Regions from separate parts of the Paraburkholderia edwinii genome, predicted to be linked through region 1. Evidence: predicted binding sites of a transcription regulator. Region 1 holds the regulator's gene; the other holds the start of a gene.
What was found. The regulator FliA, encoded in region 1, starts transcription of late flagellar genes. The targets are predictions, from matches to a motif close to CTAAAGTTTNNNNNNNNNNNGCCGNTA.

Region 2: the regulator FliA is predicted to act here: its motif matches at 2,877-2,903, upstream of KZJ38_RS23230 (flagellin N-terminal helical domain-containing protein).

The regions. Positions count from the first base shown of each region.
Region 1 covers NZ_CP080095.1:492,161-497,610, reverse strand. Annotated here, with positions in the region: gene flgA (flagellar basal body P-ring formation chaperone FlgA) at 1-1,242, shown strand, start outside; gene flgM (flagellar biosynthesis anti-sigma factor FlgM) at 1,391-1,732, shown strand; gene KZJ38_RS02090 (flagella synthesis protein FlgN) at 1,829-2,275, shown strand; gene KZJ38_RS02085 (RNA polymerase sigma factor FliA) at 2,424-3,155, opposite strand; gene KZJ38_RS02080 (MinD/ParA family ATP-binding protein) at 3,180-4,049, opposite strand; gene flhF (flagellar biosynthesis GTPase FlhF) at 4,042-5,450, opposite strand, start outside.
Region 2 covers NZ_CP080096.1:307,510-312,959, forward strand. Annotated here, with positions in the region: gene fliD (flagellar filament capping protein FliD) at 1-1,198, opposite strand, end outside; gene KZJ38_RS23230 (flagellin N-terminal helical domain-containing protein) at 1,342-2,784, opposite strand; gene KZJ38_RS23235 (hypothetical protein) at 2,963-4,054, shown strand; gene KZJ38_RS23240 (L-dopachrome tautomerase-related protein) at 4,167-5,288, shown strand; gene KZJ38_RS23245 (porin) at 5,375-5,450, opposite strand, start outside.

The sequences.
Region 1 (5,450 bases):
GTGGCGCCGGTGGTCGTCAGCAATGCGCAAGCGCGCTACAGCGTGCCCGCTTCCGATATTCGCGCGGCCGATGCGGCCGATGCATCGGCGCCGGTTCAGATCGACCCGCTTTCGGCGCGCGGCGAGCCGCCGCAGCTCGGCGGCCCCGGCGGCACCGCGGCGGTCAGGACGCAGGCGACGAATGCACAGCCGATGAATGTCGCGACGGGTGCGCCGATAACTGTCGCGCAAGCGAACGCGGCGCAGATCAAGGCCGCCCAGCAATGGGCGGCGCAGGCCGCACAGTCGCAGCCCGCGTCGGCAGGACAAGCCGGCTCGAACGCGCAAGCCATGCGGCAGGTCACCGCGACGGCAGCGGCACAAGCGGCACAAGCGGCGGCATCGGCGCGGACGGCTGCGCAATCGACGGCGCCGGCGATGACCGCGCAAGCCACTGCACCGGCGCCCCAGCGTCTCGCCCAGTCCGCACAAGCCGCACAAGCCGCCCAATTGCAACCCGTGCGTTACACCCCGCGCGCCGGCGTGGCCGGCGGCACCGTTCCGGCCGTCGCCACGATCAACGCCGGCGGCGCCAACGCGCTTGCCGCGAGCACGCCCAACGCAGCCCCGGTGCCGGCCGGCCAGCAGGACGGCGAAACGATCCGCGCCACCGCGTTCACGTTCCTGCAGCAGCAAACGGCCGGACTGCCCGGCAAGATCACGATTACCGTCGCTCCCGCCTTCCCGCGCGGCCTCGCGGCCTGCACGTCGCTCGAGCCGTTCATGCCGGTCGGTGCGCGCTTGTGGGGACGCACATCGGTCGGCGTGCGTTGCGCGGGCGCGCGCCCGTGGACGCTCTATCTGCAGGCGCGCATCTCGCTGCAGGCGACCTACTACACGGCCTCGCGGCAGATCGCGCCGGGCGAGACGTTGACCGCCGCCGATCTCGTCGCCCACGAAGGCGATCTGGCGACCTTGCCGCAAACGGTGATCACCGATCCGTCGCAGGCGGTCGGCGCGGTCGCGCTCGTGCGCATCGGCGCCGGGCTGCCGCTGCGTCAGGACACGATCCGCGGCACGTCGTCGATCACAGCCGGGCAAACGGTGCGCGTTGTCGCGGCGGGCGAGGGATTCTCGATTTCGGCGGAAGGCAGCGCGATGAACAACGCGACGCCGGGCCAGCAGGTGCGGGTCAAGACCACGAACGGCCAGATCGTGACCGGCGTGGTGAAGGACGGTTCGACCGTCGAGATCCAGATGTAGATGGCCGTGCGGGCGGTTACCGCGCGACGCGAACGGGTTTCAGATACGGAAAAGGTGACGGAAGACCGGGAAACGGCGGGCTTTGATTGCGCTAAAGTTTCGGCCGGCGACTGCCGATATCACAGTCAAATCGTTCAGGAAGCCCATCGTGAAAGTCGATTCCAGCACCAACCCGAATCTGACGCCGCTTAACAACGGCGTGCAGCGCAGCCAGCAGGGCGAACCCGCTGCTGCCGGCGCGAACACGGCGCGTACGCCGGTCTCGAGCGGCGGCGGCGCGGCCGCTGACGTCAGCCTGTCGGCGCTCGCGGGCCATCTGCAGAGCCTCGCGGTGTCAGGCTCGCACGATATCGATACCGGGCATGTCGAGTCGATCAAGCAGGCGATCCGCGATGGCTCGCTGAAGATCGATGCGTCGAAGATTGCCGATGGCGTGCTCGAAACCGCACGCAGCCTGCTGCAAGGCAACCGGCCGTCGTCCGACAGCTGAGCGTCCGAACGTTCTTCTCAGGGCGCGCTCACTGGCGGACGCATGTAGAAACCTGCGTCGCCTGCGTCAGCGGGCGGATTAACGTTTGAGTGAGAGATGAAAGACGCCCTGCTTGACACCATCATCGACGAATACGCGACGGTCGAAGCTTTTGCCTCCTTGCTCGCCGTCGAACAGAAAGCGCTGACCACCGCGTACCCGGGCGAAATCCTGAAGCCGATCGTCGAGCAGAAATCCTCGATGGCCGACAAGCTCGCGATGCTCGAGCGCACGCGCGAAGGACATCTGCGCGAGCGCGGCCTGCCGGCCGGCAAGCGCGGCATGGATCTCGCCGCGGCCAAGGATGCGCGCCTGAACGAACAGTGGAGCCTGCTGCAGAAATCGGCGGAACGCGCCCGCAGGCTCAACTTCAACAACGGCCTGATGATCCGCACGCGCATGGACTACAACCGCCGCATTCTGGCGGTGCTGCGCGGCACCCCTGAGAAAGCATCGTCGTTTTACGGCCCGGACGGCAAAGTACCGATGTATTCGGGGCTGTAAACGACCTGCGGCGCGGTCACCGTCGCAATCGTGGCCGCGCCTGCTGCGCCTTCTTCAAGAGCGATAAACCCGCGAAAAATTTATACCCCACGATCTCATCGTAGGGTATAAATTCCCGGCAAACCCTTGCCAGACGGGACTCCCCTTTTCAGCTCTCCTCAGCCGCCCACGCCATTTCGCGCAAGCGCGCGCGCAGCCGCGCGACCGCCTGGCTATGCAGCTGGCACACGCGCGACTCGCTCACTTCGATCACGGCGCCGATCTCGCGCAGGTTCATGCCGCGCTCGTAGTACAGCGACATCAGCAGCTTTTCGCGCTCCGGCAGCCGCTCGATCGCTTCGATCAGCGCGCCGCGCAGGCTCTCGTCGAGCAGCGCCGACAGCGGGTCCGAGTGATCGACGCAATAGCGGTCGAGGAACGGTTCGTCGTCGGCGGAGCGGTCGAAGTCTTCGTAGTAGATGAGCTGGCTGCCATGCAGGTCCTGCAGCATCGCCTGATATTCGTCGAGCGGCATCTTCAGGTGCAGCGCGATTTCGGCTTCGCTCGCGGCACGGCCGAGCTGCTGCTCGACCTGGTGCACCGCCATCTCGAGTTCGCGCGACGTGCGCCGCACGCTGCGCGGCAGCCAGTCGTTGCTGCGCAGCTCGTCGAGCATCGCGCCACGAATGCGCTGGCTCGCATAGGTTTCGAACTGCGCGCCCTGATCTTCCTTGTAGCGGCTTGCGGCGTCGAGCAGGCCGATCATGCCGGCCTGAATCAGATCGTCGAGGTCCACGCTCGCCGGCATCTTTGCCACCAGCTGCAGACCGAGCCGCCGGACCAGCGGCGTGTATTTCGTCAGAACGTCGGCCTGAGAAATCTTTCCTTGAGCGTTGTACATCGAGCTCCCCTTGTCCGCTGCCTGTCAGGCGTGTTGTGCGGACGGTTGTTCGGCGTGTGACGCCGTCGTGACTGCCGCGCTCGCCGACCACGGCGCGCGCGATGACATCGCTGGCCGCATCGGCCAGTACTGCAGTTCCGCGGCAAGGTGCCGGAAGTCGCGCGCGGCAGGTGTCGAAGGGAAGGCTTCGACGATGCAGCGCGACAGTTCCGCAGAGCGCGTCATCAGCGGGTCGGCCGCGACGCAGCCGGCGCCTTCGAGCGACACGGTCAGATAACGCCCCGCGACAGCCGCGAGGTTGTCGAGCGCGAGCTGCGCATCGGCGACGCTGTGCACGTGATTCACGAGCACGCGGAATTGCGCGATCGCGTACGCGTAGTGCAGGCGCTTCATGCACGCGTACGTATCGGTGATCGCCTGCGCGGCGACGCGCGTGACCATCATCAGGTCGTGCGCCTGCAGCGCGAGGTCCGACAGCATGCCGTCGCGCTCGAACTGCACGTCGATCAGCACGACGTCGGCCGTGCTGTCGAACACCGCGGCCAGTTGCGAGGGCTTGCACATGTCGCGATGGCTGCGCGGGGCGGCCAGCACGGCAAAGCCCGCGCTGTGGCGATCGGTTGCCGCATCGAGCGACATCTCGCCGCGCGTAAACGCGACGAAGCGTTCAGCCGCCGCGCCGTCGGGCCGCGCGACGATCGCGTGCGGTTGGCCCGCGTGCTCGTCGACGACGAGCACATCCTTGCCCTGCGCCGCGAGCGCCGCCGCGAGATTCACGACCGTCGTCGAACAGCCGACGCCGGCCGTGCCGCCGGTCACGGCGATCGCGCGCGAACCGTGGCGTGCGAGCAGGCGCCGCAGTCCTTCTGCCTGATCGGACACGAACTTAGCCAAACCGGACCTCATGCTGCTCGGCAGTCGAGCGTGCGGACAGCGCGGAGAGCAGACCCGGGACGTCGTCTTCCTGCGGGACGAACGGCGAATGGTCGCGCGGGATGCAGAACGCGCTGCGAACGAGGAATTTCTTGGTCGCGACGTAGAGGTTTTCCGGCACCTTCTGGCCGGTCGAAACGTAGTGGACGGGCAGTCGATAACGCAGCACCGCGTCGAGCGTGCTGCCGAGATTCGTTGCTTCGTCGAGCTTGGTCAGAATGCAGCCGGCGAGCGGCTGTTTGTCCGGCGCGCTCTGATAGGCCTGCACGACTTCGTTGAGCGTGTCGCCGTGGCAGGTTGCGTTCAGCAGCAGCAGACGCTGCACCGGCTGGCCCGCGCGGCTCAACATCGCGATCTGGTCCGACACGAGGCGGTCGCGCTGGCTCATGCCGATCGTGTCGATCAGCACGATGTGCTTGTTGCGCAGCTCGGACAGCGCGAGCTGCAGGTCGGCGCCATCCTTCACCGCATGCACCGACACGCCGAGAATCTTGCCGAAGATGCGCAGCTGTTCGTGGCCGCCGATCCGGTAGCTATCGGTGGTCAGCAGCGCGACCTTGCTTGCGCCGTAGCGCATCACGCAACGCGCGGCGAGCTTGGCGGTCGTCGTGGTCTTGCCGACGCCCGTCGGGCCCATCAGCGCGAACACGCCGCCGCGCTCCATCAGCGCGTCTTCGTTTTCCATCACCGGCAGGTTCGACTCGAGCACCGACTTCACCCACTCCATGCCCGCGTCGAAGTTTTCGACTTCGGGCAGGTTGTCGATCATCATCCGCACGAGCTGCGCGGAGAAGCCGGCCGCGAACAGGTGCCGCGTGAGCGCCGACTGCACCGGGTTGCGGCGCTGGCCGTCAGCCCACAGCAGGCCGGCGAAGTGCTCTTCCATCATTCCGCGCAGCGAGGCGAGCTCGTTCATCACCGTTTCGTTGACGATCTGCGACATGCGCGCGTTGATCGCGTCGGTGACGGCGGCGGTCACGTGCCCCGGCAGTCCGGACGACGTCGCTACGCGCTGCGTGGCGCGGCGCGCGGCGAGCTGCGCCGCTTCGCGCGCCCAGTCCGGCGCCTCGTTCGTCAGCGTCGGGATCGCGTCGAGCGCCCCACCGTGCGGATCGTCGCGGCGCGCGGCGGACGCCGACATGGACGCCGGCATATCGGCCGGCGTGCCGAGGCCCTTCGCTGCGGCGGCGGCAGGCGTGAGCGGCGGCTGTTTGGAGCTGTAATCGCCGGGCTGGCTATCGCGCTTCGCGGCGATCTCCTGCGCGTGATCGATGAGCCACGGATTCGTTTCGGCCATCGTCGGGCGCGGCGCTGGTGCAGGGTGCCGCTCCACCGGCTTCATGATCGATGCCGCGGGCACGG
Region 2 (5,450 bases), on a different replicon from region 1:
GCAGTTCTGCAAACGGCTCGCCGCCCGTGTCTTTCTGAAACGTGATGCCAAGCGAGGCGAGCGTGCCCTGCAAACCGCCGTTCGACACCAAACCGCCCACGATACTGCCAAGCGACGCGCCGACCTGGTTGATCATTTCGTCGCCGAGCAGCTGGCCACCGCTGCCCGGTACGTTGGCCGTGCCAGGCGCGGCGAGCGAATTCAGCTGGTCGATCACGGCGTTATAGGCGGTCACGAATGCGGACAGATCGGTTTCGACCGTGCCGTCGTCCGGTGCGACAGTCAGCGTTTGCGCGCCCACGCCCTTGTCGGTCAGCGTGAGCGTCACGCCAGGAATCGCGTCGGAAATCGTATTCGTCGAGTCGGTAACCAACACATTGTTGACGGTGAGCTGCGCGTCTTGCGCGGCCTGCGACTGTGTCCAGAAATCGTCGTTTGACGAGATGGTGGACGAACCATCCGGCGCATTTGGGTCTGTTGCAGTGGACGACGTCACCGCGAGCTTCGCCAGCGCACTGTCGCTTGCCGCACCTGTCACGCCGATGCTGATCGTGTTGGCCGCTCCTGTCGAGGTGGACTGCAGACTGAGCGCAGGCCCATTTGCGCCTCCGATGATAGTCGCCCTGATACCGGGATTGCCGGGTGCCGAATTGATTGCATTCACAACGTCTTGAAGGCTGTCGTTCGATGGATCGACGTCGACCTGAAACGACTTCGAGCCCGCGCCGCTGCCAAGCGAAATGTTCAGCGTGCCCGAACCGAGCGCGTTGGCGTCGGATTTGGAAAAGCTGCCCGACGTGATGGTCTGGGCCTCGGCGATCTGCTTCGTGTCGATCTGATACGTGGCCGCCGATGCGCCCTTGCCGGCCTTCGCGGTGATGCCGTCGCCGCTCAGGGTCGCGCTGAACGACGCAAGCGCGCTACCGTTCAGAAACGGCGCGAGCGCGGTCTGCAGCCCAAGCATCGAACTCGACAGCAGGCCAAGCCCGCCGATTTCCGCGCGGTCGCTGACGAGCTGCGTGCTTATCGCCGTGTGAGGGCCTGCTATCTTTGCATTGACCAACGTTGTCACGAGCGAAGTAACGTCGAGCGGCGTTCCGGTCGAAGCGGAAATCAATGACTGGGCGGCCTGTTGAACGGCCTGTGCAGCCTGTTGACTGGCGGCGGCCGCCTGGGCGGCAACGGGTGAAGTCGACATTCAGATGCTCCATGCGGCCTGTGCGGCCGGTGAGTAGGGCGACGTGAACATGACGCGAGACCGGAGCCACGTCCTTGTCTTCGCGCTCGCGGATGAGCCTTGCCGGGCACCCGGTCAGGTCATCCGCGCGCCGGTTACGATGCTTAGTGCGACTGCAGAAGCCCGAGCACCTGTTGCGGCAGCGAATTCGCTTGCGCGAGCACCGAGATGCCCGCTTGCTGCAGCACTTGCGCCTTGCTCAGGTTTGCCGTTTCTTGTGCGAAGTCGGCGTCCGTGATCTGCGAGTGCGCGCTCGACAAATCATTCGACTCGGCCTCCTGAGACTGCGAAATCCCACCGAATCGATTGTTCGCCGCGCCGAGCGATGCCTGGATATTCGCGATCGTGGCGAGCGCGTTATCGATCGACAGCAGCGCGTTGTTTGCACCTTGGGTCGTGCTGATATCGATCTGCGAAACCGATGTCGGCACGTTCAGCGTGTCGACGCTTGCGAGGACACTGCCCGCTGGCTGCACGCCTGCCGCAGTCGAACCGATGGTGCTGGTCGGCACATTCGCAAACGCGACGGCGCCGCCCGAGCTGTTGAAAAGGCCCGCTTGTGCGCCCGAACCCAATTGGTCGCCGTGCTGATCGATAAACTTCAGGCCGCCTTTGCCGTCCGCCTCGACCGTGACCGACGTAATCGTGTTGGTGTCGCCTGCCGCCGCGTCCTTACCTGTCGAAGAATCGATGTTGATGCCAGAAATGACGCCGAAAACGGTGCCGTCCGCCGCACCCGATCCGGCAGCGCTAGCGGCAGCCGAGATCGAGGTGAGTTCGTTTGCCGGCGTGAGCGCACTACTGCTTGCCACCGACAGCGACGAAATGCCATTGGTCGTCGTCGTGGTGAACAATGCCGCCGACGCGGCCGTCGAAATGGCATCGCCGTTCTGATCCGTAAACGTGAAACCGCCGCTGCCGTTCGAGATGATGTTGATCGACGTGATCGCGCCGGCGCCGCTTGCTTCCGTGCCGTCCGCGTTCAGATTCAGGCCCGTGATCGCGCCGAGCGTATTGCCGGCCTGTACGAAGCCGCCGCCAAGCGACGCCGCCGAGACGCCCTGGCTGAGATCGAGCGAAACGGTCTGGCCGACGTTCGCGCCCACCTGCACGTTGATGATGCCGGCCTGACCATTGAGCACGCCGATGCCGTTGAACTGCGTTTGCGAAGCGATACGATTGACTTCAGAAATCTGCTCCGTCACCTCCTTTTGCAGCGCGGCCTGGTTGGACGCCGTCAACGTACCGCCTGCCGCTTCACCGGCGAGCGAACGAATACGTTCCAGACTTGCCGTGATCTGCGTGAGGCCTGTATCGGCCGTTTGCACGAGCGACACGCCATCGTTCGCATTCGATACGCCTTGATTTAAGCCATTTATCTGCGTCTGGAGTGAAGTTGCAATTGCAAGGCCCGCGGCGTCGTCTTTTGAGCTATTGATGCGTAGCCCTGACGAGAGGCGTGTGATCGCCTGCGATAGTGCGCTACCCGATGCATTGAGGTTCTGCTGGGCGACGAGCGAGGGAATATTGCTATTGATGCTAAGCATGAGGTTTCTCCCCTAAAGGATCGAGTCTTTGAGACTTAAAACATTGAGATCGGCGGAAGCACATGTCGATTACCGGCCGCCTTAGCCCGCGTTGACGGCAATGATGGGGGAGGCTTGAGGATAAAAGCCGCGCAGGGCCCACTGACGCAAGAGAAAGTCGTCATACACGCAAGCGGCGATGATGACGATGGAAGAAGATAGCGTCGCGGTTATCAGTTCGGAGGACAGGGAACGGACGAATCCGCGCAATGTTTCGATTTATGCGTTTACAAACGGCATGCCAGATAACACTGCAAGCGCTCACACTGACGATAGGTCTCTCGCTCTCACGTTGGCCAGACGGGTGATCGATAGTTCAGCGCCGATCATGGCGATCAGCACTGGCGATGCGGCGACATTACTTGCTTTGCTGAGCAAGTGGCATCGCGAAGAAACATTCAAAAAGGCTGCGACGCTAGTCTCAAAGCGGTTGCAGATCGACGACACCTTGCGCAACTCGCTTAGCATTTTTGAATTGACGGACTGCCTTGCTTCCTTAGCACGATGGGACCAAGATGAAGAGGTTTTTAAAACAACAGGGCTCGCTCTCATAAGACGGTTTGCACTTGAAGGGGCGTCAGTTGGTTACCTGAATGGACAAGCCGTTGCGAACTGCTTTAGTGCGTTAGCGAAATGGCATAATGAGTCGATCTGCAAAGAGGCAGGCAACCTGTTAGCTATGCGCATTGCTGCGGACGAAACGATCTTGCGCCAGTTGAACGGCGTGCGCCTCGCGATTTGCATCAATGCGCTGAGCCGCTGGAGCGAAGACGATGTGTGTCGTATGGCGGGCGTTCGGCTGGCAAAGCGAATCTCCGAAGATGGAAATTTGCGGCACAACCTTAACGCGAGGTATCTCGCGGTCTGCCTGGACGCGTTGGCGCAGTGGCCTTCCGATGAAGCATGTCGACGTGCGACAGCACAATTGGCGCGGCGGCTCGCGACTGATGCATCCGTATGCGACCGCCTTACCGCGAAGCATTTCATCAACTGCCTGAGAGCGCTAGGCACGTCGAACGATCAAGCCGCATGCAAAGCAGCCGGCGTGCGGCTTGTAAAACGCCTCGCAAACGACGGTACGTTACTGCAACAACTGGCCGGCGCACGTTACGCGCGTGACTGTCTGGATGCGCTGGCACGTTGGCCTCGCGACGATGCATGCTTTCACACAGCGGCGGACGTCCTGCAACGTAATTGCGATACAGCTTCTCAAGAAGCATCGATCGCGTGATTTTGAAAGGCAATTGACAGCCCATCCGCATCGAGATAAGTCCCGATAGTCTTCGCTGCTTTTCTACTCCAGTCTCAACTCATTACCCGCTTAACAACAACGGAGACTGGACGTGCAAATAACGAAGCTTGCGAGAATCGCGCTGGCCTGTGCGGTCGTTGCGACCGGCATTGCGCCGGCTCTATCGGCTGAGCCGCAAGGCGATGACGGGCCGCCGCTCGAAACCGTCAAGACCTTCGATACGTTCAAGCTAGTCGGCATCGGTGTCTCTCACGAGGGCCGCATTTTCGCGAGCGCGCCCGCCGCGCAGTCCGGCGACAAGCTGGTCGAGGTCAATGCACAAACTGGCGCAGTCACGCCGTATCCCGACGAGGCCTGGAACACGCCCGGCACGGACACGGAGCACGAATGGGCGGTCCCGCAAGCGATGTGGGTCGACAAAGCCGATCGTCTCTGGGTGCTCGATTCCGGGCGCGCGGTGCTGACGGCCGCGGGTCAAGGCGCAAAGCCCAAGCTTGTCGAGTTCGATCTGGGCAGCAACAAGGTGATTCGCAGCTATGGCTTCGACGGCACTGTTGCGCCAACCGATTCGCTCAACGATGTGCGCATCGATCTCGTGCATGGCTACGCGTATCTGACCAACATCGGCAAGCGCGGCAGCCTCGTCGTGCTGAATCTCAAAACCGGCAAATCGCGGCAGGTTCTGGTCGGTGACCGCTCGACGTTTGCGGATCCCGAACAGCACCTCATGATCAACGGGCAGCCGGCGCAAACGAACGACGGCAAGACCGTTGCGATTCACGCCGACGGCATCGCGCTTGCACCGGATGCGAAGTGGCTTTACTACCGGCCGCTAACCGATCACAACTACTGGCGAGTGCCGACCAGCGCGTTAATCGATGCAAAGCTCAGCGCGAGCCAACTGTCGCACAAGGTGCAATATCTCGGCTCGGCTGAGCTGACCGGCGGTTTGATCATGGACCAGCACGGAACGCTTTATGGCGGCGATCTCGAACACAGCACCATCGTCGCGCTCGATATCGATCCTGCTACCCACAAGGTTAAATCGAGGCTTTTTGAGCGCGCACCGGGCAAGCTTTCATGGGCGGACGGATTTGCGATTAGCCAGGGCTATATGTACATCGCAGACTCGCACCTTTGGGAGGTGACGTTCAAGAATCATCTGCCGCGTTCAGGACCGTTTACGATCTTTAAGGTCAAGCTCGGCGGATAGCGCATTCACATTCGCGCGAGAGGTGCGCGTCCCGCCGGAGCAATGCTGCGGAACGCGCGCCATCATTTCAAACGCTGCCGCTAAAGTCAGAACCGATGCTTCATCCCGACCGCAACGACCACCTGCTCGTTGCCCGCTGATGGGGCAAGCGTATAGACGCTC